Regions from separate parts of the Mesorhizobium sp. P2_H9 genome, predicted to be linked through region 2. Evidence: predicted binding sites of a transcription regulator. Region 2 holds the regulator's gene; the other holds the start of a gene.
The links. Region 2 encodes PhoB, which activates phosphate uptake and scavenging genes when phosphate is short. Its sites were predicted from a motif close to TGTCATNNANCTGTCAT; they were not measured.
Positions count from the first base shown of each region.

Region 1: AC1DXN_RS13460 (alkaline phosphatase D family protein) is a predicted target of PhoB. The motif match lies at 10,973-10,989, and genes of this name have one in related genera.

Region 1 covers NZ_JBFUFX010000006.1:227,082-239,111, reverse strand. Annotated here, with positions in the region: gene AC1DXN_RS13495 (NAD-glutamate dehydrogenase) at 1-4,065, opposite strand, end outside; gene AC1DXN_RS13490 (peroxidase-related enzyme) at 4,203-4,766, shown strand; gene AC1DXN_RS13485 (hypothetical protein) at 4,903-5,229, shown strand; gene AC1DXN_RS13480 (LysE family translocator) at 5,239-5,853, opposite strand; gene AC1DXN_RS13475 (DUF1062 domain-containing protein) at 6,325-6,951, shown strand; gene typA (translational GTPase TypA) at 7,011-8,840, opposite strand; gene AC1DXN_RS13465 (hypothetical protein) at 9,038-9,319, shown strand; gene AC1DXN_RS13460 (alkaline phosphatase D family protein) at 9,332-10,900, opposite strand; gene AC1DXN_RS13455 (MFS transporter) at 11,171-12,030, opposite strand, start outside.
Region 2 covers NZ_JBFUFX010000010.1:111,064-123,093, forward strand. Annotated here, with positions in the region: gene AC1DXN_RS20175 (PAS domain-containing protein) at 1-4,533, shown strand, start outside; gene AC1DXN_RS20180 (substrate-binding domain-containing protein) at 5,047-6,075, shown strand; gene pstC (phosphate ABC transporter permease subunit PstC) at 6,171-7,631, shown strand; gene pstA (phosphate ABC transporter permease PstA) at 7,628-8,944, shown strand; gene pstB (phosphate ABC transporter ATP-binding protein PstB) at 8,961-9,785, shown strand; gene phoU (phosphate signaling complex protein PhoU) at 9,827-10,534, shown strand; gene phoB (phosphate regulon transcriptional regulator PhoB) at 10,554-11,243, shown strand; gene AC1DXN_RS20210 (ROK family protein) at 11,582-12,030, opposite strand, start outside.

The sequences.
Region 1 (12,030 bases), on a different contig from region 2:
CACGTCGGCGGCACTGCGGCCGGTGGCTTCCTGCAGCCGGTTGACGAAGGACGGGCCGCCGCGGTTGACCAGATCATTGGCGACGACACGCGCGATGATTTCACGGCGCAGCCGATGGCTGCGGATTTCATCGCCATACTTCTTGGCCATGCGATCGGGGAAATAGCCCATCAGGTCGCGGTCGAAATGCGGATCGTCCGGCACGTCACTGGCGACGATGTCGGAAAACAGCACGATCTTGGCATAGGCGAGCAGCACGCCGAGTTCAGCCCGGGTCAGCGGCTCGCCGCGCGCCTCGCGCTCGGCCAGGGCTGCCGGCGACGGCAGCGTCTCGACGGCACGGTCGAGCAGGCCACGTGCCTCCAGTGCCGCCATGAAGCGGCTCTGATGCGCAATGTCGGCAAGGCCCCGCTTGCGTGCGATGGAAAGCGCCAGCGTCTGTTCGTAATTGTTGGACAGCACCAGGCCACCGACCTCGCCGGTCATCTCGGCCAGCAATTTGTTGCGTGCCGGCCGGGTCAGCGATCCCTTGCGCATGGCGGAGGCCAGCGCGATCTTGATGTTGACCTCGACGTCGGAGCAGTTGACGCCGCCCGAATTGTCGATGGCGTCGGAATTGCAGCGGCCGCCATTCAGCCCGAACTCGATGCGGGCGCGCTGCGTCACGCCGAGATTGGCGCCTTCACCGATCACCTTGGCGCGCACGTCGAGCGCGGTGACGCGGATGGCATCATTGGCGCGGTCGCCGACATCGCCGTTGGTCTCGGTGGATGCCCTGAGATAGGTGCCGATACCGCCGAACCACAGAAGGTCGACCGGCGCCTTGAGAATGGCTTTCATGATCTCGACCGGCGTCGCGGTCGTCTTGTCAAGCCCGATGGCGGCGGCTGCGGCCGCCGGCAGCGTGATCGACTTCTGGCTGCGCGAGACGATGACGCCGCCCTCGGACAATTTGGTCTTGTCGTAGTCCTGCCAGCTTGAGCGCGGCAGCGCGAACATGCGCTCTCGCTCGGCCATCGACGCCGCCATATCCGGATCGGGATCGATAAAGATGTCGCGATGGTCGAAGGCGGCGATCAGCCGGGTCTGCGGCGACAGCAGCATGCCGTTGCCGAACACGTCGCCCGACATGTCGCCGACACCGACGACGGTGAACGGCGTGGTCTGGATGTCACGGTTGATCTCGCGGAAGTGCCGCTTCACCGCTTCCCAGGCGCCCTTGGCGGTGATGCCCATCTTCTTGTGATCATAGCCGGCCGAGCCGCCACTGGCGAACGCGTCGTCGAGCCAGAAGCCATGCTTCTCTGAGATGGCGTTGGCGGTGTCGGAGAAGGTCGCCGTGCCCTTGTCGGCGGCGACGACGAAATAGGGATCGTCAGGGTCGCGCCGCACCACGCCGGCCGGCGGGATGATGCCGTCGAGGCCGATATTGTCGGTGATCGAGAGCAGGCTGGAGACGTAGTTCTTGTAGGCCGACGTGCCGGCTTCGAATATCGCGTCGCGGCTGCCGCCCACCGGCAGACGCTTGGGGAAGAAACCGCCCTTGGCGCCGACCGGCACGATGACGGCGTTCTTGACCTGCTGCGCCTTGACCAGGCCGAGCACCTCGGTGCGGTAATCCTGGGCGCGGTCCGACCAGCGCAGGCCGCCGCGGGCGACCGGACCGAAGCGCAGATGCACGCCCTCGACCTCGGACCCGTAGACGAAGATCTCGCGCCATGGGCGCGGCGCCGGCAGACCGTCGACTGCATGCGATTCGAGCTTGATCGCCAGAGACCGGCCTTTTTCCTTCGTTTCGGCAACGAAATGATTCGTGCGCAGCGAGGCTTCGATTAGGTTGAGGTAGCGGCGGATGATGGTGTCGTCGTCGATGTTGGGGACGTCTTCCAGCGCGTCCTTGATCTTGGCCTTGAGATGCTTGGCCGCCACCACGCCTTCCCCTTCGGCCGTCGGGCCGAGGCGGGCAACGAACAACGCATGCAGGCCACGCGCAATCTCGGGATAGCGGTTGAGCGCGGCGGCGATGAAGTCCTGGCTCTGCGGGATGCCGGCTTGCTGCAGATAGCGGCCATAGGCGCGCAGGATGGTGACCTCGCCCGACCACAGGCCGGCGGTCTGGGCAAGGCCGTTATAGCCGTCATTATCGACATCGCCGCGCCAGACCGACAGAAACGCGTCCTCGAACAGCGCGCCGCCGTCGGTGAGATCGATTGGCTTGCCGTAGCTGTTTTCCAGCTCCATGTCGTGCACGAAGACCATGCTGGAAGCTTCGTCACCGACCTCGAAAGTGCGTTCGCTGATGACACGGAAGCCGATGTTTTCCAGAACCGGCACCCGCCGCGACAGCGCTACCGGGCTGGCATGATGAAATATCTTCAGCGCCGCCTGATGCGGCTTCTGGTCGGCATGGCGGTAATAGTCGATGGCGATCGGATTGGACGCATCGATTTTGGCGATGCGTCCGGCGTCGGTCAGCGCCACTGCCGGCGGGAAACTGTCGCGGTAGCTTTCCGAAAACCGCGAGGCGATGGCCGTCAGCGCCGCATCGGCGCCGGTTTCGGCCGCCGTTTCGCGCAGCGCGTCTTCCCAGGTCCGCACGATACCGCGGATCGCCGCCTCGATCGTTGCCTGCTCGACCTTTGGTGTCTTGCCGCCGGAGCGGCCGATGATGAAATGCACGCGCGCCAGCCCGCCTTCCGGGAAGGCCGGGTAATAGGCCGACAACCGGCCTTCGAACACCGTCTTCAGATAGGCGCCGATCTTTTCGCGCACGACGCTGTCATAGCGGTCGCGCGGCACGAAGACGAGGATCGAGACGAAGCGGTCGAACTGGTCGGCGCGTACCAGCGCCCTGACGCGCGGCCGCTCGACCAGCCCCAGAATGGCTTCGGCGTGCTTGCGCAGGATCGGCACCGGGACCTGGAACAGCTCATCGCGCGGATAGCTCTCCAGCACATTGATCAGCGCCTTGCCGGAGTGATCGCCGGGATTGAAGCCAGACTTGGCGATGATGGTTTCGGCTTTCGACCTGAGATAGGGGATCTTCATCACCGAGCGCGTGTAGGCGGTCGAGGTGAAAAGGCCGACCATACGCAGTTCGCCCGACAGCACGCCCTTGGCGGTGTAGGTCTTGACGCCGATGTAGTCGAGATAGATGCGGCGGTGCACCGCCGACTTGGCATTGGCCTTGGTGACGATCAGCGGTTCGGGCCCATGCAGGAAGGCGCGGATCTCGGGCGTCGTCGTCACCGCTTCGGTGCCGCGCCTGAGCACCAGCACGTCGGGATCGGACAGGATGCCGAGGCCAGGCTTGTCGGCGCGCTCCAGCGTGCCGCTCTTTTCGCCGCCGGTGTATTTGAACTCGCGCATGCCGAGGAAGGTGAAATTGTCATCGCGCAGCCATTCGAGGAAGGCGATCGCCTCGGTGACGCTGGCCTTGTCGAGGGGCATCGGCGCGTAGCGGAATTCGTGGATAGCCTGGTCGAGGCGGGCCAGCATCGGCTTCCAGTCGGTAACCGCGGCGCGCACCTGGGTGAGTATCTTCTTCAACCGCCCCGCCAAAGCCTCAGCCTGGTCGGCTGAAAGGCGGCCGATATGGACGTGGATGACGCTCAGCCGATCTTGGCTGTCGTCGCCCTTGGCGTAGCCGCCGTCGCCGAGGATTTCATCGACGCCACCCTTGCCGTGCCTGACGGTGATGACCGGGTGGGTGACCAGCAGCGGTTCGCCGGCGCTTTCGGTGATCTCGCCAAGGACGGAATCGAACAGGAACGGCATGTTGTCGTTGACGACGGTGATGACCGTAATCGGCCGGCCCTCGCGCACGACACCGGAATCAACGTCTATGGCAACGACGCAACCGCCCTTTTTGTGCCTGGCAACGGCACGGCCGGCGAGATCGGCAGCGCGTACCAGATCGGCGACGTCATAGGCGGCGATGTCTTCAGCCGGCGCCCGAGCAAGCAAGTAGTCGGCAAGCCTGCCGGGCTTTTCGCCCGCCTTTGCCGCACCTCCCTTTGTCGGACTGGTCTTTTTTGGGCTGCTTGCGGATTTCAGGCTGGCCATGACGCTAATTCCCTCCCGTCACATGCTTTTGCGACTATGGTAGCAGATGACCGGTATTTGGCGACAAAGGTTTGACGGCTTTCGAAGAAATATCGGCATTCCGCGACAGATCCGCGCCCAAAGAGGAGAAATGCCCCATGTCCGGCAGGATTTCCGCGCTTGACCTTGCACAAACGGAGCTGAGCGACGCAACAAAAGCCTATTTTGCGAAATGCGAGGAAAAGCTCGGTCTCGTCCCCAATGTGCTCAAGGCCTACGCCTTCGACGAGAAGAAGCTGCGCGCCTTCACCGACATGTACAACGACCTGATGCTGGGCAGCTCCGGCCTGTCGAAGCTGGAGCGCGAGATGATCGCGGTCGTCGTCTCCTCCATCAATCACTGCTACTACTGCCTGACCGCGCATGGCGCGGCAGTGCGCCAGCTGTCCGGCGATCCGTCGCTTGGCGAGATGATGGTGATGAATTTTCGCGCCGCCAACCTGTACGCCAGACAGACGGCGATGCTCGAATTTGCGGTGAAGCTGACTGAAGATCCGGCAAAGATCGTCGAGGCCGACCGGGCAGCTTTGCGCCAGGCAGGCTTTTCCGACCGCGACATCTGGGACATCGCCTCGACCGCCGCCTTCTTCAACATGTCGAACCGGGTGGCAGCGGCCATCGACATGCGGCCTAACGATGAATATCACGCCATGGCCCGGTAGCGGATCGCCTTTGTCACCCAACCGCGCCGTACATTAGCTGTCTCGCATACCCGTTGCTTGTTTCCCGGTTTGGTCCGATGATTGGCACGCGGCGTGACCGCATGCCGGTTCGATGCCGCTGATCAGGGAGGAGAACATGGCGAAGTTTCTCTACATCTATCACGGCTCGGGCAAGATGCCGGCGACCGAGGCCGATCTAAAGGCGTTAACCGACACCTGGACAGGCTGGTTCGGAAAACTTGGCTCTGCCGTGGTCGACCGCGGCAATCCGGTCGGCATGTCGAAGACCGTCCTGCCCGGCGGCAAGGTCGAGAACAATGGCGGCAGCAACCCGACCGGCGGCTATTCGATCATCGAAGCGAAAGACATCGACGACGCTGCCAGCAAGGCCAAGGATTGTCCGATCCTGATGGAGCCGAACTGCAACGTCGAGATCGCGCCGATCCTCAATATGATGGGTTGACGCGCCGGTTCAGGACCGCGCCGCGATCGCCGCCGCCGCGCCGGCCATCGTGCCGGCGCTGATGCGGTTGGCTATCTTCATCGCCCGCTTGCTCTTCAACAGCTTGCGCGCCTGCGATGCGGCCAGCACCCAGGCGAGATCGATGGCGACCAGGACCACGGCCATGGTCGCCGTCAGCTCGACCCAGCCGATGAGGCTGACCGAAGCGAGGTCGATGATCGTCGGCAGCAGCGCCAGATAGAACATCATGATCTTGGGGTTGCCGAGCGTCACCGCCATCCCCGCAAAGAACAGCTTTGCCGGCGAATCTTCGCGTGGCATCTCGCCTTCGCGCGCCTCGACCGGTGCCGTCCACATCTTCCAGGCGAGGTAAGCGAGATAGGCGACGCCGACCCATTTCACCACGACGAAAGCGAAATGGAAGGTCTGCGCCACCACCGCCAGCCCAAACACCGCCAGCGACAGCCAGATGCCCTCGCCGATCCACATTGCGAGTAGGAAAGGGAACACATCGCGAAAGCCCTTTGAGATCACGCGCGCTACGAGCGCGGCGATCGACGGGCCGGGCGAACCCGCGGCGACGAACAGGGCAGCGGCGAAGATCAGGAGCGAGGTGAGGTGCATGGTGGGGGTCTCTGCGTCAGGGCTCGATCAACCACAAATACTCGACAGCTGCGGCTCTGGCAAAGGCAACTCGATACGGACCATTTGCACCGATCTACCAAGGCTTGGGTTCCTCGCCCCCGCAAAGCGGGGGAGAGGAACCCAAGGCGGCAGAGTCCCTTGCCGGCCCGGCTTCACGCCGCTAGAAATGCCGCCGCGAAACAATTTCGAGCTTCACCTTGCCCCAGTAACCGCCGGTCTCGCCAACTCCCCTGCTCACACTTGGCAGGCGCCGCATGAGCGGTGTCTGCTTCATTTTAATGTGTTCCTCAGGCGGCGGTTCGAGACCGGTTTGGCACTGCTGAACCGCTGTCGCGTGGCTCCGCCCGTGACACCTGACTCCTACCATAGCTAGCTCTCGCCACGCCGTGCCCGCATGGGCATCTCGACATTGCCGGTCTGAAGGACTTCCACACTGGAAGGTTTTTCGGCTTGTCTCAACATCTCGCTATACGCTGGACGATCGCGTCCAAAACAGCACCTCAACCTCTCATCAACTGCAATCGCTGCGGCACTGTGAAGGCCTATCGCTGCAGCTCGAAATTTCGCGTCAACGCCAATGGCAAACGCATTGGCGTGTGGCTGATCTACCGCTGCATCGACTGCGACAATTCCTGGAATTTTGGCATTCTCGAGCGCTGCAACCGCCGCGATATCGAGCCGGCATTGCTGCAGGCGCTGGAAAGCAACGATCCGCTGCTGGCGCGTCGCCATGCCTTCGACATAGTGGCGCTGCGAAACCGGGTCGGACGCGTCGAGGATTTTCCCGAAGTCGCCGTACAAAAGCAGATACTCGGCGATTTCGGGGAAGACACGACCGTTCTCGAGCTCCAGCTCGGGCTTGAAATGCCGATCTCGCTGCGGCTCGACCGGCTGCTCGCCGGCGAACTCGGTATCTCGCGATCGAGGCTTCAGGCGCTGGAAGAAAAGCGATTGCTGGTCGTAAACCCGGAAGGGGGCAAAGCCCTGCGAAAGCCGGCTCGAACAGGAACGGCGATCCGGATCGATCTGACCGGCGAGCCAGATCGTGCAGCCATCATCTCAGCTGCCAGCGGATAAAATAAGGGAGGGAGCACATTTGTGCTCCCTCCCGGCAATCCGTCAATGAAGTGAAAAACTTACGCCGCGCCGGCCACTTTCGCCGACTTCTCGAAGCGCTTGCGCTCGTTCGGGTCGAGATAGAGCTTGCGAAGGCGGATGGTCTTCGGCGTCACCTCGACCAGCTCGTCGTCCTGGATCCAGGCCAAAGCCTTCTCCAGAGTCATGCGGATCGGCGGCGTCAGCTTCACTGCCTCGTCCTTGCCGGCGGCACGGATGTTGGTCAGTTTTTTGCCCTTCAGCACGTTGACCTCGAGGTCGTTGTCTCTGGAGTGGATGCCGATGATCATGCCCTGATAAACCTTGACGCCCGGATCGATGACCATCGGGCCGCGGTCTTCCAGGTTCCACATGGCGTAGGCCACCGCCTCGCCCTGCTCGTTGGAGATCAGCACGCCGTTGGTACGGCCAGGCAATTCGCCCTTGTAGGGTTCGTAGGCATGGAACAGCCGGTTCATGACGGCGGTGCCGCGCGTGTCGGTCAACAGTTCCGACTGGTAGCCGATCAGGCCACGCGTCGGCGCATGAAAGACGATGCGCTGGCGGTTGCCGCCCGACGGGCGCAGCTCGACCATCTCGGCTTTGCGCTCCGACATTTTTTGCACGACGATGCCGGCATGCTCCTCGTCGACGTCGATGACGACTTCCTCGACCGGCTCCAGCATTTCGCCGTTTTCGCCCTTCTGCATGACGACGCGTGGACGCGACACGGCAATTTCAAAGCCTTCGCGGCGCATCGTCTCGATCAGAACGGCCAGCTGCAATTCGCCACGGCCGGAGACGAAGAACGAATCCTTGTCAGGCGATTCCTCGATCTTCAGCGCGACATTGCCTTCGGCTTCGCGCAGCAGGCGGTCGCGGATGACGCGGCTGGTCACCTTGTCGCCCTCGGTGCCCGCGAGCGGTGAATCGTTGACCAGGAAGGACATGGTCACGGTCGGCGGATCGATCGGCTGCGCATGCAGCGGCTCGGTCACCGCCGGGTCGCAGAACGTGTCGGCGACGGTGCCTTTCGACAGGCCGGCAATGGCGACGATATCACCCGCCTGCGCTTCCTCGATCGGCTGGCGCTCGAGGCCGCGGAAGGCCAGAATCTTTGAGATACGGCCGGTTTCGACCAGCGTGCCGTCATGGTGCAGCACCTTGACCGGCTGGTTGGACTTCAGCGTGCCGGACTCGATGCGGCCGGTGATGATGCGGCCAAGGAACGGATTGGCTTCCAGGATGGTGCCGATCATGCGGAACGGGCCGGGATGAACGGTCGGCGCCGGCACATGCTTGATGACGAGATCGAACAGCGGCGCCAGGCCTTGGTCCTTGGGACCTTCGGGGTTTTCCGAGACCCAGCCGTCGCGGCCTGAACCGTAGAGAATCGGGAAGTCGAGCTGGTCGTCGGTGGCGTCGAGGGCGGCAAACAGGTCGAACACTTCGTTGACCACCTCGACATGGCGGGCGTCCGGGCGGTCGATCTTGTTGATGACGACGATCGGCTTGAGGCCGACCTTGAGCGCCTTGCCGACGACGAACTTGGTCTGCGGCATCGGCCCTTCGGCGGCGTCGACCAGCACGATGGCCGAATCCACCATCGACAGGATGCGCTCGACCTCGCCGCCGAAATCGGCGTGGCCGGGGGTGTCGACGATGTTGATGCGGGTATCCTTCCAGTCGACCGAGGTCGCCTTGGCCAGGATGGTGATGCCGCGTTCCTTTTCGAGGTCGTTGGAATCCATGGCGCGCTCGGCGACGCGCTGATTGTCGCGGAAGGAGCCGGATTGCCGGAGCAATTGATCAACCAGGGTGGTTTTTCCATGGTCGACGTGCGCGATGATCGCGATATTACGAATTTTCATGTTGTGGTCTCGGGAGCGTTGCAGGCAGCAGGCCAAAAGGCGCCGCCTCTTTCGGTTGCGCGGCTCATACAGGGTTTTTCGCAATTGCGAAAGAGGCGGCTCGTCACCAAATACTCATCAAATCTTAAACATCCGCGTGTGAAATGATTTCATTAACCAAGGCGGGAACCTTTCGGGGCCCGGGTAGTTCGACCTCTATGACCGATCACGTCATCAAATTCAGGCAGATCCTGGCATGGGCCGCCCTCGCGGTTGTGCTTGCCGCGGGCGCCGCACAGTCGGCCGCGACGCTGAAACAGACGCAGCCGGCGCTGGCGTCCGACACGCCGACGGCAGAGCAGCTTTTTGCTGACGCCCCCGATGGCGTCGACCCGATGGTGACCGGACCGGTCACCGCTGCCTTCAAGCAGCGGCAGGAAGCCGCCAACTGCGACAGTGCGGTCTGGCCCAACATTCCGACGGTTTGCTATCCGAACTAGCAGTTTGGCCGCTCACGCCGACCGCACCGGATCGAGCGTCACCTTGTAGAGCTCGTTGTCGTCGCGATCCATCAGCCGCACCGTCAGCTGCTCGCTGGCGCCGGAAATGTCGACCAGGCCGAAGAACTGCAATCCTGCTGACGGCGGCAGGTTCTGGCCCTGCTCGGCGGTCGGCGCCTTGATGAATTTCAGCTCCGGACCGAAGGTCATGTCGAAATCGTTCGGGCCGAACGTGCCGGCATGGATCGGCCCCGAGACGAATTCCCAGAACGGATTGAAATCCTGGAACTGCGCCTTGTCGGGGTTGTAGTAGTGCGCCGCCGTGTAATGCACGTCGGCGGTCAGCCAGACAGTGTTGCTGATGCCGGCATTCTTGATGTAGCGCAGCAGATCGGCGATCTCGAGCTCGCGGCCCTTCGGCAGGCCGTTGTCACCATTGCTGACTGCCTCGGCGCCAACCTTCTTGGCGCCATCGTTCCAGACAACGAGGCCGAGCGGCATGTCGGCGGCGATGATCTTCCAGGTCGCCTTCGAATTCGCCAATTCGCGCTTCAGCCATTTCGTCTGCTGTTCGCCCAGCATGCGCGATTCCGGCGTCATTGTATCCTGCATGTCGGGGCCGTTGGGGCCGCGATAGGACCGCATATCGAGGAAGAACACGTCGAGCAGCGGCCCGTAGGCGATCTTGCGGTAGACGCGGCCGGGCTCGGACGGCTCGTAGCGGATCGTCGTCATCTCGTGAAAAGCGCGCGCGGCGCGCGCCGCCAGCACATGGATGGACTTTTCCGAGTAGCGGTCGTCGGCGGTCAGGTCCTTCGAATCCGACCAGTTGTTCAGCACCTCATGGTCGTCCCACTGGTAGAAGGTCGGGCAGATGGCGCTGAGGCCCAACACGTTCTTGTCCATCATGTTGTATTTCCACTGGTCGCGGTATTCCTCCAGCGTCTGCGCAATCTTGCGCTTGCCGTCGATGAGCACGACATTCTTCCACTTGCCACCGCCGGGCAGGTCGACCTCGTCCTTCATGGCGCCGTCGGCATAGATGGTGTCGCCGGAATGCAGGAAAAAATCGGGCGTGTGCTTGCCGATCGTGGCGTAGGTCTTCATGCCGGTCTCGTCGATGCCCCAGCCCTGGCCGGCGGTGTCGCCCGACCAGGCGAACTTGATGTCGCGCTTGGAGGCGGGCGCCGTGCGGAAGCGGCCGACGATCGGCTCGGACACCGCGTTGATGTCGGCGAGATCAGCCGCAACCATGCGGTAAAAGATGTCCTGGTCGGAAGCGAGGTCGGTCAGCAGCCGCTTCACCGTGTAGTCGCTGGCCGGCGAGGTATCGAGCGGCGCCAGCCGGGTGGCATTGGCGAAATTTTCCGTCGACGACACTTCGAACATGACGCGCGACGGCCGGTCCGTGCGCGTCCACACCATGCCGCTGGTGGCGTCGACGTCGCCCGACTGGATGCCATGGGTAAAGGCCGGCCGCTGGTTGGCGCGCGAATAATAGGGCATTGCCAGCCCCGAGACGCCGACCAGGCCTACGGCGCTGGCGGAAGTGACGAAAGCGCGGCGGGAAATCTTGTTCATGGCTGTCTCCTGGATGGCTTCGAACGGTGCCACCAACGTCCAGCTTCAATGTTTCAACCACATCTCCAAACCATGAAGGTTTGATAACAATGAACACCTCTTCCCTTCTCCCCTTGTGGGAGAAGGTGGATCGGCGCAATCGCGCCGAGACGGATGAGGGGTGTTGGAAGGATCACGGTTGGTGCCAAGCTGGAGCCCCCCTCATCCGACCGAGCTTCGCTCGGCCACCTTCTCCCACAAGGGGAGAAGGAAGAGCCGCACCCAGTCGCCTTAAGCCGGCAGCGGCTCCGGATCAAAAGCCGGCCTGCTCGTGTTGATCAGCAGCGACAGACACGCCGCCGCAATGGCCGTCATGCCGGCGATCAGGAAGGCCAGTTCGTAATTGCCCTGCAATTCGCGCATGGTGCCGCCGAAGAAAGCCGCGGAGGCCGCGCCGATCTGATGGCCGGCGACGATCCAGCCGAACACGATCGGCCCGCTGCGGTCGCCGAATGCCTCGTTGGCGAGCCGCAGCGTCGGCGGCACGGTGGCGATCCAGTCGAGACCGTAGAGCACGGCGAAGATGATCAGGCTGGTCGCCGAGAAGCCGGAATAGGGCAGATAGATCAGCGCCAGGCCGCGAATGCCATAGTAGACGCCGAGCAGCTTGCGCGGGTCGAAACGGTCGGTGAGCCAACCCGACAGCGTCGTGCCGATCAGGTCGAAAATGCCCATCATCGACAACAGGCCGGCGGCCTGCACCTCACCGATGCCCATGTCGCCGCAGAACGCGATCAGATGCGTGCCGACCAATCCGTTGGTGGTGAAGCCGCAGATGAAGAAGGTGGCAAACAGGTACCAGAAGACGCGGGTGCCAGCGGCGCGGCGCAATGTGTTGAGCGTGTGCGCCAGGAAATTGCCTTGCGATGCCGGTGGCACCGGCGGCACGTCGTCGAGTTCGGCGCCGTAGCGCACCATGCCGATCGAGGCCGGCCGCTCCGGCACCAGCAGCCAGACCAGCGGCAGCAGGCAGGCAGTGGCGACGGAGATCGCGATGGCGACCGGCTTCCAGCCGCCCGACTGGGCGAGCGCGGCCAGCAGCGGCAGGAACACCAGCAGGCCGGTGGCGCTGGAGGCCGACATCAGGCCCA
Region 2 (12,030 bases):
CGCAAGAAGGGTGTGCACGGCGACGATGCGCTCGCCGATCACATCGATTCGGCCGAGGCGCTGCGCCAGTTGGTCGAAGCGGGCGCTGACTGGGTCTGGGAGACCGACGCCGAGTTGCGCTTCTCCTGGGTTTCGGAAAACTACCAGGCCGCCACCGGCATCGATCCCGCGACCATTCTTGGCCGATTCCGCTTCGATTTCCTCAAGCAGATGATGGACGGCAATCGCAATGCCGCCGCGCATCTGGAGGATTTGCAGGCGCATCGGCCGTTCCGGGATTTCGTCTACGAATTGCAAGGCGGCCGCCCCGACTGCCACCGGGTTGCGATCACCGGCTTTCCACGCTTCGATTCCGAGGCGAAATTTGCCGGCTATCGCGGCATTGGCCGCAATGTCACGGCGTTGGCCGATGCATTCGACCAGCTGAAGCCGACGCAGCAAGACAGCGATGCGCCGGCAGCCGGCGAGAATGCACAGCATCTGGCCGATCTCGAGCGGACCATGGACGCCATGCATATGGGCGTCGTGCTTCTGGACGCCCGGCTCGAAACGCTGATCGTCAACAAGGCCTATCGCGACCTCTCCAGGATTCCGGAGGGCGCCGTGACCATTGGCGCCCCGTTCAGCCTGTTGATGGAATTGAACCGCCGCAACGGCATCTATGGCGATATCAACGAACAGGCGTGGCAGCGCTACCTCGCCAGCCGCATCGAGGAGATTCGCGCCGGCTCCGTCGCGCCGCGCGAGTTCCCGCACGCCGATGGCCGGACGATGATGTTCTCGGTGACGGCGCTGTCGGGAGGCAAGCGGCTGTTGACCTATTACGAGGTCACCGAGCTCAAGGCTCGCGATGCCGAGATCGTCAGCGCCAACGCCCGGACTGCTGAAACCTTCGCCAATCTGCGCACGATGGTCGACCAGATGCCGATCGGCGTCCTCGTCCTCGATGCCGACATGCGCGCCGAAGTCATCAATCGCGCCTTCTACGATTTCTGGGGGATCGACGCCCGGCGCGCCGAGATCGGCTGCAACTTCCGCGACCTGATGCAGGCCAGCCGCGACGTCGACCCCTATGGTTCCGACGATGCGACATGGCATCAGCATATGGTCGAGCGTGAGGCGGAGATCAGGGCGGGCACGGCCGGATCGAAGCAATTCCCGCGCAATGACGGCCGCACGCTGATCTCGTCGATGTCGCCACTGGCCGGCGGCAAGCGGCTGATTTCCTATGTCGACGTCACCGAGATGAAGGATCGCGAGGCGGAACTGGCCGAAGCGCTGGAGAAATCGCGGCTGGCCGAGGCGGTGATCAACGGGGTCAAGGACCCGATCTTCGTCAAGGACGACAATCTGCGCTTCGTCTTCGTCAACGAGGCGTTCTCTTCGCTGTTCGGACAGACGCCGCAGGCGATGCTCGGCAAGCCCGGTGGCGATTTCGTCACGGCGGACGAGGTGGTGCTGTTCGAGGAAAGCGAAAAGCAGGTCCTGGCAAGCGGCAAACCCTACGAAGTGGAAGAGAACTTCGCATTTGCCGGCATCGGCCGCTCGCGCATCGTTAGGAAAAACCGCGTCTCGATGGCCAGCGGCCGCAATTATGTCGCCGGTTTCATTTTTGACATTTCCGACATGAAGCGCCGCGAGACGGAAGCCGAGGACGCACGCAAGAACCTCGCCACCGTGCTGGAATCGTTGCCGGCTGCCGTCATCATCTACGACCGCGACGACAATTTCGTCTTCGCCAACCGCAAGCTGCAGGATACGCTGCCGGCGCTGAAGCCGGCGTGGCACCCCGGCGGCACCTTCCGCGACGCGCTGAAGCTCGGCCATTCGGTCGGCTATTTCCGCCTCAGCGGCGACCCTCAGGTCGACAAACTGTATGACGGCGATCCCGAGCGCTGGCTCGACGCCATTCTCGCCCGCTACCGCTTGCCCAACTCGTCCTATGAGCGCCTCAATCCCGATGGCCGCTGGTACCAGGTCTACGACATGCGGACCGAGGACGGCACGTTCATCGGCGTGCGCGTCGACATCTCCGAAATCAAGAGCCGCGAAAAGGCGCTGCAGGAAAGCATGCGCCAGATCGACCTGTTCCGGCACGTGATGGACGAACTGCCGGTTGCCGCCTTCATCAAGGCCGATGATCTGAGCATCGAATTCGTCAACAAGGCCTGGTGCGCGCTGACCGGCATCCCAAAGGAAGAGGTCATCGGCCGCACCGACCGCCAGCTTTTCGGCGTCGACGATGCCGAAACTTACAGCCAGGACGACACCGAAGTCGTCGTCACCGGCCGCGTCCGCGAGATCGAGGAGCCCGTTACCCACCGCGACGGTACGCTCAGGCAATTGATGACGCGCAAGAGCCAGCTGGTGGCGCTCGACGGGTCGGTGCACCTGGTCGGCTCCAGCACCGATATCACTGAGGTCAAGGCGCGCGAACACGCGCTGCAGGAGAGCATGCGCGAGAACGAGGTGTTCCGCAGCCTCATCGACAATGTGCCGGTGTCGATCTACGCCAAGCGCTCCGACCTCAGGCAGTTCTACGTCAACAAGGGCTGGTGCGACCTCACCGGTCTCACCAGGGAAGATGCGATCGGCAAGACCGACATCGAGATTTTCGGGCAGGACGGCGAAGCTTTCGTCAATGGCGATCTTGCCGTGCTGCGCACCGGCGAGACGCAGGAGGTCGAGGAGACGGTGACGCTTGCCGACGGCAGCGTGCGCCACCAATTCGCACGCAAGGGCGCGATGATCGCGTCCGACGGCTCGCTCTATCTGATCGGATCGACCACCGACATCACCGAACTGAAGCTGCGCGAGGCCGAATTGCGGGAGGCACGGCAGCGCGCCGTGCTTGCCGACCGCGCCAAGTCGGAATTCCTGGCCAATATGAGCCACGAGATCCGCACGCCGATGAACGGCGTGCTCGGCATGGCCGAACTTCTGGCCAAATCCGATCTCGATCCGAAGCAGAAGACGTTCACCGACATCATCGTCAAGTCGGGCAACGCGCTTTTGACGATCATCAACGACATCCTCGACTTCTCCAAGATCGACGCCGGCCAGCTGGTGCTCGACCCGGCGCCCTTCAACCTCCCCGAGGCGATCGAGGATGTGGCGACGCTGGTGTCGACGCGCGCCAAGGAGAAGGACCTCGAGCTCATCGTGCGCATCGAGCCCGGCCTGGAGAGCCTGTTCATCGGCGATGTCGGCCGCATCAGGCAGATCGTCACCAATCTGGTCGGCAATGCGGTGAAATTCACCGACGAAGGCCATGTGCTGGTCGACGTGACCGGTCAGAAGGTGCCGACGGGAACAAAGCTCACCATCTCGGTCACCGATACCGGCATCGGCATTCCGCCTGAGAAACTGAAACTCGTCTTCGAAAAATTCAGCCAGGTCGATACCTCGTCGACCAGACGCCACGAAGGCACCGGGCTCGGGCTCGCCATCACCTCGCGCCTGGTCGAGCTGATGGGCGGCGAGATCGGCGTGGAAAGCGACGAAGGCAAGGGCTCGACCTTCTGGTTCACCGTGACATTGCCCAGGGCCGGGCAACAGAGCGGGCAGCGGATCATGCCGGTCGACGTGACCGGCGCACGGGTGCTGATCGTCGACGACAATGCCGTCAACCGGTCGATTCTGAGCGAGCAGATGGCGTCATGGACGTTCGATGCGTGCGCGGCGGAAAGCGGCGCCGAGGGGTTGAAGGTGCTCGTTGCCGCCGCTGCCTATGGGGTGCCGGTCGACTGCGTCGTGCTCGACTACCAGATGCCGGGAATGAGCGGCGCCGAAATGGCGCGGATCGTGCGCAACACCGCCGGCCTCGCCGATACGCCGATCATCATGCTGACATCGGTCGACCAATCGCTCGCCAACACCAGCTATCGCGATCTCGGCATCGATGCGCAGCTGATCAAGCCGGCGCGGTCCTCGGTGCTTTTGGAAACGCTGGTCGCGACAATCCAGCGTCACCACCACCACACGACGGACGGTCGCGTGCTGCCGGCAGCACGCAGCGGTTCGGGCGGCATTGCCGAACCAGCATCCGCAAAGCCGCCACACGCTGCTTCGGAGCGGGCCTTGCTGCAGCCACCGCCGGTTCGTGCCCGCGCCCGGGCCACCGGCGATGAACGCAGGCTCGACATACTGGTTGCCGAGGACAATGAAGTGAACCAGATGGTGTTCACCCAGATCATCGGTGAAACCGGTTACAGTTTCGAAATCGTCGGCAACGGTCGCAAGGCGCTCGACGCCTTCGGCAGGCTCAACCCGCGCATGATCCTGATGGATGTCTCGATGCCGGAGATGAGCGGGCTCGAAGCGACGGCCGCCATTCGCCGGCTGGAAGAGGAGACGGGTACGCATATCCCGATTGTCGGCGTCACAGCTCATGCGCTGAAAGGCGATCGCGAACGTTGTCTGGAAGCGGGCATGGACGACTATCTGCCCAAGCCGATCAGCCCCAGGGCCTTGCTGGAAAAGGTCGAGCGCTGGGTCAACGCCGGCGGGGAGGTCCTGCGCAGCGCAGGATAGGCGCGCCGTCGCAGCTGCTTTCGCAAGGAGCGGAGAAAGATCGCCGAAGATTCGGCGCCGCCCTTGCGCGAAACACTATGGTGCGATCGCACCATACCAAAACAAGCCCGCAGCCGGGACAATGGTCGCATGGAAATCCGCTCCGGTTACGGGCGGGAGCAAGCGACCGCCGGCAAGAAACAGCGTCAATTCTACCCCAACGGACCCTGTTTTCGGTGATGGCTCGGCCAAGACACACTCTGGCCACAGGCAACGCGCTCCCGCCCGGATTTTCTTTCTCGGCGCCTGTCACCGAGGAACAAGCCGCCCGCAATCGCGCAAGTCCCTGATTCCGGCAGCAAACCGCGGCCATATTGCCAAGGCTGGCCGGCCGCCACTTTCGGCACGTCCGTTCGACGTTACCGGGCTGACACGAAACTGTCATGCGACTGTAATAATCGGGGGCTATTGGCCTCAGCGGGCGCCGACAGACACTGGCGCCGAGAGACCATCTTCCGAACAGGAGCAGGCCACATGAAGAAATTCCTCCTCACGGCGTCGGCCGCGGCGCTTGCGCTGGCCGCGTCGTCCGGCTTCGCCGCCGCGCGCGACCAGATCCAGGTCGCCGGGTCGTCGACCGTGCTACCCTATGCCAAGATTGTCGCCGAGCAGTTCGGCGAAACCTTTACCAACTTCAAGACCCCGGTGGTCGAGTCCGGCGGCAGCGGCGCCGGCATCAAGGAATTCTGCAAGGGCGTCGGCGAAGACACGATCGATATCGCCAACTCCTCGCGCCCGATCAAGCCGGACGAGGTCAAGTCCTGCGCCGACGCCGGCGTGAAGGAAATCCAGGAAGTCCGCATCGGTTATGACGGCATCGTCTTCGCCACCGACATCAAGGGCCCGGACTGGGCGCTGGTTCCCGCCGACATCTACAAGGCGCTGGCCGCCAAGCTGGTCGTCGACGGCAAGCTGGTCGACAATCCGAACACCAAGTGGAGCCAGGTCAACCCGAAGCTGCCCGACTGGGACATCGCCGCCTACATTCCGGGTGAAAAGCACGGCACGCGTGAAGTGTTCGAGACCAAGCTTCTCGACGCCGGCTGCGACAAGGCCGCCATCAAGGCCACCGGCATCAGCGACGACAAGGAAGTCGGCAAGACCTGCATCGCCATCCGCAAGGACGGCAAGGCTATCGACATCGACGGCGACTATACCGAGACGCTCGCTCGCATCGACTCCAACAAGACCGGCGTCGGCGTGTTCGGCCTCGCCTTCTACGAAAACAACGCCGACAAGCTGAAGGTTGCGACCGTCAAGGGCATCGTGCCTTCGACCGCGACCATCGCCAGCGGCGAGTATCCAGTGTCGCGCCCGCTGTTCTTCTACGTGAAGAAGGCGCATCTCGGCGTCGTTCCCGGGCTCAAGGAATATGTCGAGTTCTTCCTTGACGACCAGATGGTCGGCCCGGAAAGCCCGCTCGCCGAATACGGCCTCGTTGCGGCTCCCGACGCAGAGCGTCAGGCCCAGCGTGACGCATTCGCCGCCGGAAAGACGATGTAATCAGCTACCGAACCAGGGCGCGGGCCAAGTCCGCGCCCTGGTTTCGTCGCCTGCCGCAATGGCGGCGGCGCTTTGAATTTTCCTTGGGGTGGGTGATGTCGTCCTTGCTCGTACTCGCCATTATCGTTGCCATAGGCCTGGTTGCGTTCTTTATCGGCCGGCAGCGTGCTTCCGCTCAGGACAATGGCACGGTGAAGCCGCATTCGCGCGCCCACTATCACGGCTGGTGGGCCTTCCTGCTCGCCGTTCTGCCCGCCCTTTTGCTGCTCGCCGTCTGGAACGTCGGCTCTTCGGTCTATCTCGACCGTCACATTCACGCCGCCTTGCCCGAGCGGACCGCCGACAGCAAGGTTGCCAGCGAGGCGCTGGACGTCAGTCTGGTAAAGAGCCTCGCCAAAGGCTTGCGCCAGCTCGACGCGAACACCGCACTGCCAGCCACTTTCGCCGAACTGCAGCCGATGCTCGCCGCCAAGGGCGTGGCGCTGGCGACCGACACGCAGGACTACATGATCCCGATCGCCGTCGAGGCGAACGCCGTGCAGAACCGGCTCGGCCTGTTTGGCGCAATTATCACCTTCGCCTTGTCGATCGCCGGCGCCTTCTATGCGCTGAGGCAGATCGCGCCGCGCGCCAGGGCGCGCAACAATGTCGAGAGGCTGATGCTGTGGGGGCTGCTTGCCGCCTCCACCATCGCCATCCTGACCACGGTCGGCATCGTGCTTTCCATGCTGTTCCAGACGATCACCTTTTTCGAAAGCGTGTCGCCGGCGAGTTTCTTCTTCGGCACGGTCTGGGATCCGCGTTTTTCCGCTGCTGGTTCGGGCGGCAGCCAGGGCCAGTTCGGCCTGATCCCGCTGCTTGCCGGCACGCTCTATATCGCGGCGGTCGCACTCGTGGTCGCGGTGCCGATCGGGCTGATGTCGGCGGTCTACATGGCCGAATATGCAACGCCCCGGCTGCGCTCTGTGGTCAAGCCGGCGCTGGAACTGCTCGCCGGCATACCGACCATCGTCTACGGCATCTTCGCGGTGGTCACGCTCGGGCCGTTCCTGCGCGATCTCTCCGCGGCGCTGACGGGCGGCTCGCCCTTCGTCCAGGGCCAGAGCATTTTCACCGCCGGGCTGGTCATGGGCGTCATGCTGATCCCGGTCGTGTCTTCGCTGTCCGATGACATCATCACGGCGGTGCCGCGCGCCATGCGCGACGGCTCGCTCGGCCTCGGCGCGACCCGCTCCGAGACAATCAAGCGCGTCATCCTGCCGGCGGCACTTCCCGGCATTGTCGGCGCCATCCTGTTGACCGCTTCGCGCGCCATCGGCGAGACGATGATCGTCGTGCTGGCGGCAGGCGTCGCCGCCAATCTCACCGTCAACCCGTTCGAGGCGATGACGACCATCACCGTCAAGATCGTCAACCAGCTGACCGGCGACCTCGAGTTCAATTCGCCGCAGACGCTGGTCGCCTTCGCGCTCGGCCTGACGCTGTTCGCGTTGACGCTGGTGATGAATATCGTCGCGCTCTACATCGTGCGCAAATACCGGGAGCAGTACGAATGACCGACATTCCCATGGACACGATGGTCCGGGCCGCCGCTCATCCGCGCCGCGACATCGGGCTGAAGGCCCGCTATGCCGCCGAACGCCGCTTCCGCATCTATGGCATGCTGGCGATTTCCGTCGGCCTCGCCTTCCTGGCCATCATCCTCGTCACCATTGTCTCGAAGGGCTACACCGCCTTCTGGCAGACGACGGTGTCACTGCCGATCTCCTTCGACGAGAAGGTGATCGATCCTTCCAACAAGCGGGCCACCGATCCGAATGTACTGATCAAGGCGAATTATCCCAAGCTTGCCGAAAACGCGCTGATCGCCAAGCTCGGCATTTCTCCCGACGACAAGCCGGCTATCAAACAGCTCAAGGGCTTCCTGTCCGAAGGCGCCCGCGTCCAGCTGCGCGACATCGTCGCCGCCGATCCGTCGGTCATCGGCACGACGCGTGACGTCAACATCCTGGCTGCCGCCAATCTCGACTCGGCCTTCAAGGGGCAGATCGACCTCGGCGTCGAGGAAGCGCGCCGCAAGGTTTCCGACCAGCAGATCGCCTGGATGAACAAGCTGAAGGCGGACGGCGTGATGGCCGAGCACTTCAACGCCGGCCTGTTCACTTACGGCGCCTCCAGCCGCCCTGAAACCTCCGGCATGGGCGTGGCGATCATCGGCTCGCTCTACATGATGGTGATCGTGCTCTTGCTGGCGCTGCCGATCGGTGTCGCCGCCTCCATCTATCTGGAGGAATTCGCCAAGAAGAACCGCTTCACCGACCTGATCGAGGTCAACATCAACAATCTGGCCGCGGTGCCGTCGATCGTCTTCGGCTTGCTCGGCCTTGCCGTCTTCATCAACTTTCTCGGCATGCCGCGCTCGGCGGCCTTCGTCGGCGGCCTGGTGCTGACGCTGATGACGCTGCCGACGATCATCATCGCGACGCGTGCGGCGCTCGCCGCCGTGCCGCCGTCGATCCGCGCAGCAGCGCTTGGTCTTGGCGCTTCCAAGATGCAGATGGTGTTCCAGCATATCCTGCCGCTAGCCGCCCCCGGCATTCTCACCGGCACCATCATCGGCCTGGCGCGCGCGCTCGGCGAAACCGCGCCGCTGCTCTTGATCGGCATGGTCGCCTTCGTCGCCGACTATCCGAAGACACCTTTCGATCCGGCGACGGCGCTGCCGGTGCAGATCTACCTGTGGGCGAACGAGGCCGAACGCGCCTTCGTCGAACGCATGTCCGGCGCCATCATCATCCTGCTGGTCTTCCTCATGGCCATCAACATCACCGCGATCGTGCTTCGGCGCCGGTTCGAGCGGCGCTGGTAGAAAAAGGCATTTTGGTATGAACATCATGACCGAACAGTCCCTTGAAAACGCTGTGGGCGATAAAATGAACGCCAAGTCGAACGAAGTGATCAAAATGCGCGGCGACAAGGTCGGCGTGTTCTACGGCGAGAAGCAGGCGTTGTTCGACGTCAATCTCGACGTGCGCCTCAATCAGGTGACGGCGCTGATCGGCCCCTCGGGTTGCGGCAAGTCCACCTTCCTGCGCTGCCTCAACCGCATGAACGACACCATCGACTCGGCGCGGGTGACCGGCAAGATCACGCTGGACGAAGAGGATATCTACGACAAGAGCATCGACGTCGTCGAGCTCAGGGCGCGCGTCGGCATGGTGTTCCAGAAGCCCAATCCGTTCCCGAAGTCGATCTACGAGAACGTCGCCTATGGCCCGCGCATCCATGGACTGGCCAAGCGCAAGGCCGATATGGATCAGATCGTCGAGTCGAGCCTGAAGAAGGCGGCGATCTGGAACGAGGTCAAGGACCGCTTGCAGGAACCCGGCACCGGCCTTTCCGGCGGCCAGCAGCAGCGTCTATGCATCGCCCGCGCCATTGCCGTGTCGCCCGAGGTGATCCTGATGGACGAGCCCTGCTCGGCGCTCGATCCGATCGCCACCGCCCGTGTCGAGGAACTGATCGACGAACTGCGCCAGAACTACACGATCGTCATCGTCACCCACTCGATGCAGCAGGCGGCGCGCGTGTCGCAGCGCACGGCGATGTTCCATCTCGGCTATCTCGTCGAGGAGGGCGCCACCGACAAGATGTTCACCAACCCCGACGACAAGCGCACCCAGGACTACATTACCGGCCGGTTCGGCTGAGCGGTTCCGGCAGCGAAGTTTCAGGCACGAGGACTAGGATCATGGGTGAACATACCGTCGCATCTTTCGATGAAGAGCTGGGGCAGATCAGCAAGCTGATCCGCGACATGGGCGATCTCGCTGGCTCGATGGTCAGCGGCTCGACCAAGGCGCTGCTTAATTCGGACAACGCCCTTGCACAGCGCGTCGTCTCCGACGACGCCATCATGGATGCGCGCCAGCGCGAGCTGGACGACCGCGCCATCACGCTGATCGCCAAGCGCCAGCCGATGGCCAACGATTTGCGCGCAGTGGTCGGCTCGATCCGCATGGCTGGCGACCTCGAACGCATCGGCGACCTGGCCAAGAACATCGCCAAGCGCGTCGGCACCGTCGGCCTCAGCGTCACGCCGCGCGACCTGTCGCATTCCATCGATGCGATGGCCCAACTGGTGCTTATCCAGGTGCAGGGAGTGGTCGAGGAATATGCCGCCGCCGATGCGGCCGCGCTCGCCAAGCTCAGGAATGACGACGAGCGCATCGACGTCAAATACACATCGGTGTTTCGCGAGCTTTTGACCTACATGATGGAAGATCCGCGCAACATCACCGCGTGCACGCACCTCCTGTTCTGCGCCAAGAACCTCGAGCGCATCGGCGACCATGTCACCAACATCGCCGAAAATGCGTATTATGTTTTGACCGGCACGCAGCTGCCCGCCAATCGTCCGAAGCAGGACGAGACGGCGATGTCCGCGCCGGCGGCATGACGACAAGGCTGACCAGTCGATGATCGCGCCACGCATCATGGTGGTGGAGGACGAGGAGCCGCTAGGCCTGCTCCTCCGCTACAATCTCGAATCCGAAGGCTACCAGGTCGAGGTGGTGACGCGCGGCGACGAAGCTGAGATCCGCCTGCAGGAAAACGTGCCCGACCTGCTGGTGCTGGACTGGATGGTTCCGGCGGTTTCCGGCATCGAGCTGTGCCGGCGTCTCAGGATGCGGCCCGAAACCGAGCGGCTGCCGATCATCATGCTGACCGCGCGTGGCGAAGAGAGCGACCGCGTGCGCGGCCTGTCGACCGGCGCCGACGACTATCTGGTCAAGCCGTTCTCGACGCCGGAATTCATGGCCAGGGTCAAGGCGCTGCTGCGCCGCGCCAAGCCGGAAGTTCTGTCCAGCGTGCTCAAGGTCGGCGACATCGTGCTCGATCGAGAATCGCACCGGGTTTATCGCAAGAAGAGCGAGATCCGGCTCGGGCCGACCGAATTCCGCCTGCTTGAGTTCATGATGCGTCATCCTGGCCGGGTGTTCTCGCGCAGCCAGTTGCTCGACAATGTCTGGGGCGAGACGATCTATATCGACGAACGCACGGTGGACGTGCATGTCGGCCGGCTGCGCAAGGCGGTCAACAATGGCCGCATGCCAGATGTCATCCGAACCATTCGGGGCGCCGGTTATGCGATCCGCGAAGACTAGGTCCCTCGGCGCGGAAGCGTTTATTGGTTGAATGCGTCCACTCCCGGACCTCACACGTCGATGATTGGCTCAGCCCGCTCATGGCTTCGTCATTCTTGGGCGAAGCAAGGAGCGTAGCGACGCGGCGCAGACCCAAGGATCCATGCCGCGACCTCAAGGCGTTGCTACTGTGCAGAATTCTGCCCCGTTGAATTCTTTGACCGATTTCACGGCATGGATCCCAGGGTCTCCGCGACGGAGCTTCGCTCCTGCTTCGCCCTGGGATGACGACGTTGGGACGGCTTCGGCCAATCTCCAAAGTCGGCGACAATCTGCGGCATCAATGATTGACGTCGTCCTCAGGCCACGTCTTTCCCGATAGCGCCAGCCCGTGCCTGCCCGCCCGGCGCGAAGATCTCCTGGTCGACGAAGCTCAGTGCCCGCATGGCGCAGCCTTCGCGGATCAGCGGCAATTCGTTCGGTTCGGTGTCGAAGGAGATCGATTTCGAGTGCTGGCCGCCGGCGGTCTGGGCGATGGCCTCGCGCAGCGCCGGTTCGATCAGGTCGAAGGCGGCGGCGCTGACGCCGACCATGGCGACCGGCGCGGGATCGATCAGCGCAAAAAGACTGCCGAGGCCGAAGCCGAGCGCTTCGCCGGCCTTGCGGTAGGCCTCGCGCTCCGGCCCGTCTTTCTCGCGTGCCGCGACGGCGAGCGCCCGCATGTCGGCGTCGCTGACATCGGCGACCGGCTCGGCGTCCTCGCCCAATTGCCTGGCGTTGCGCCAGATGGCGTAGTTGCCGGCATAGG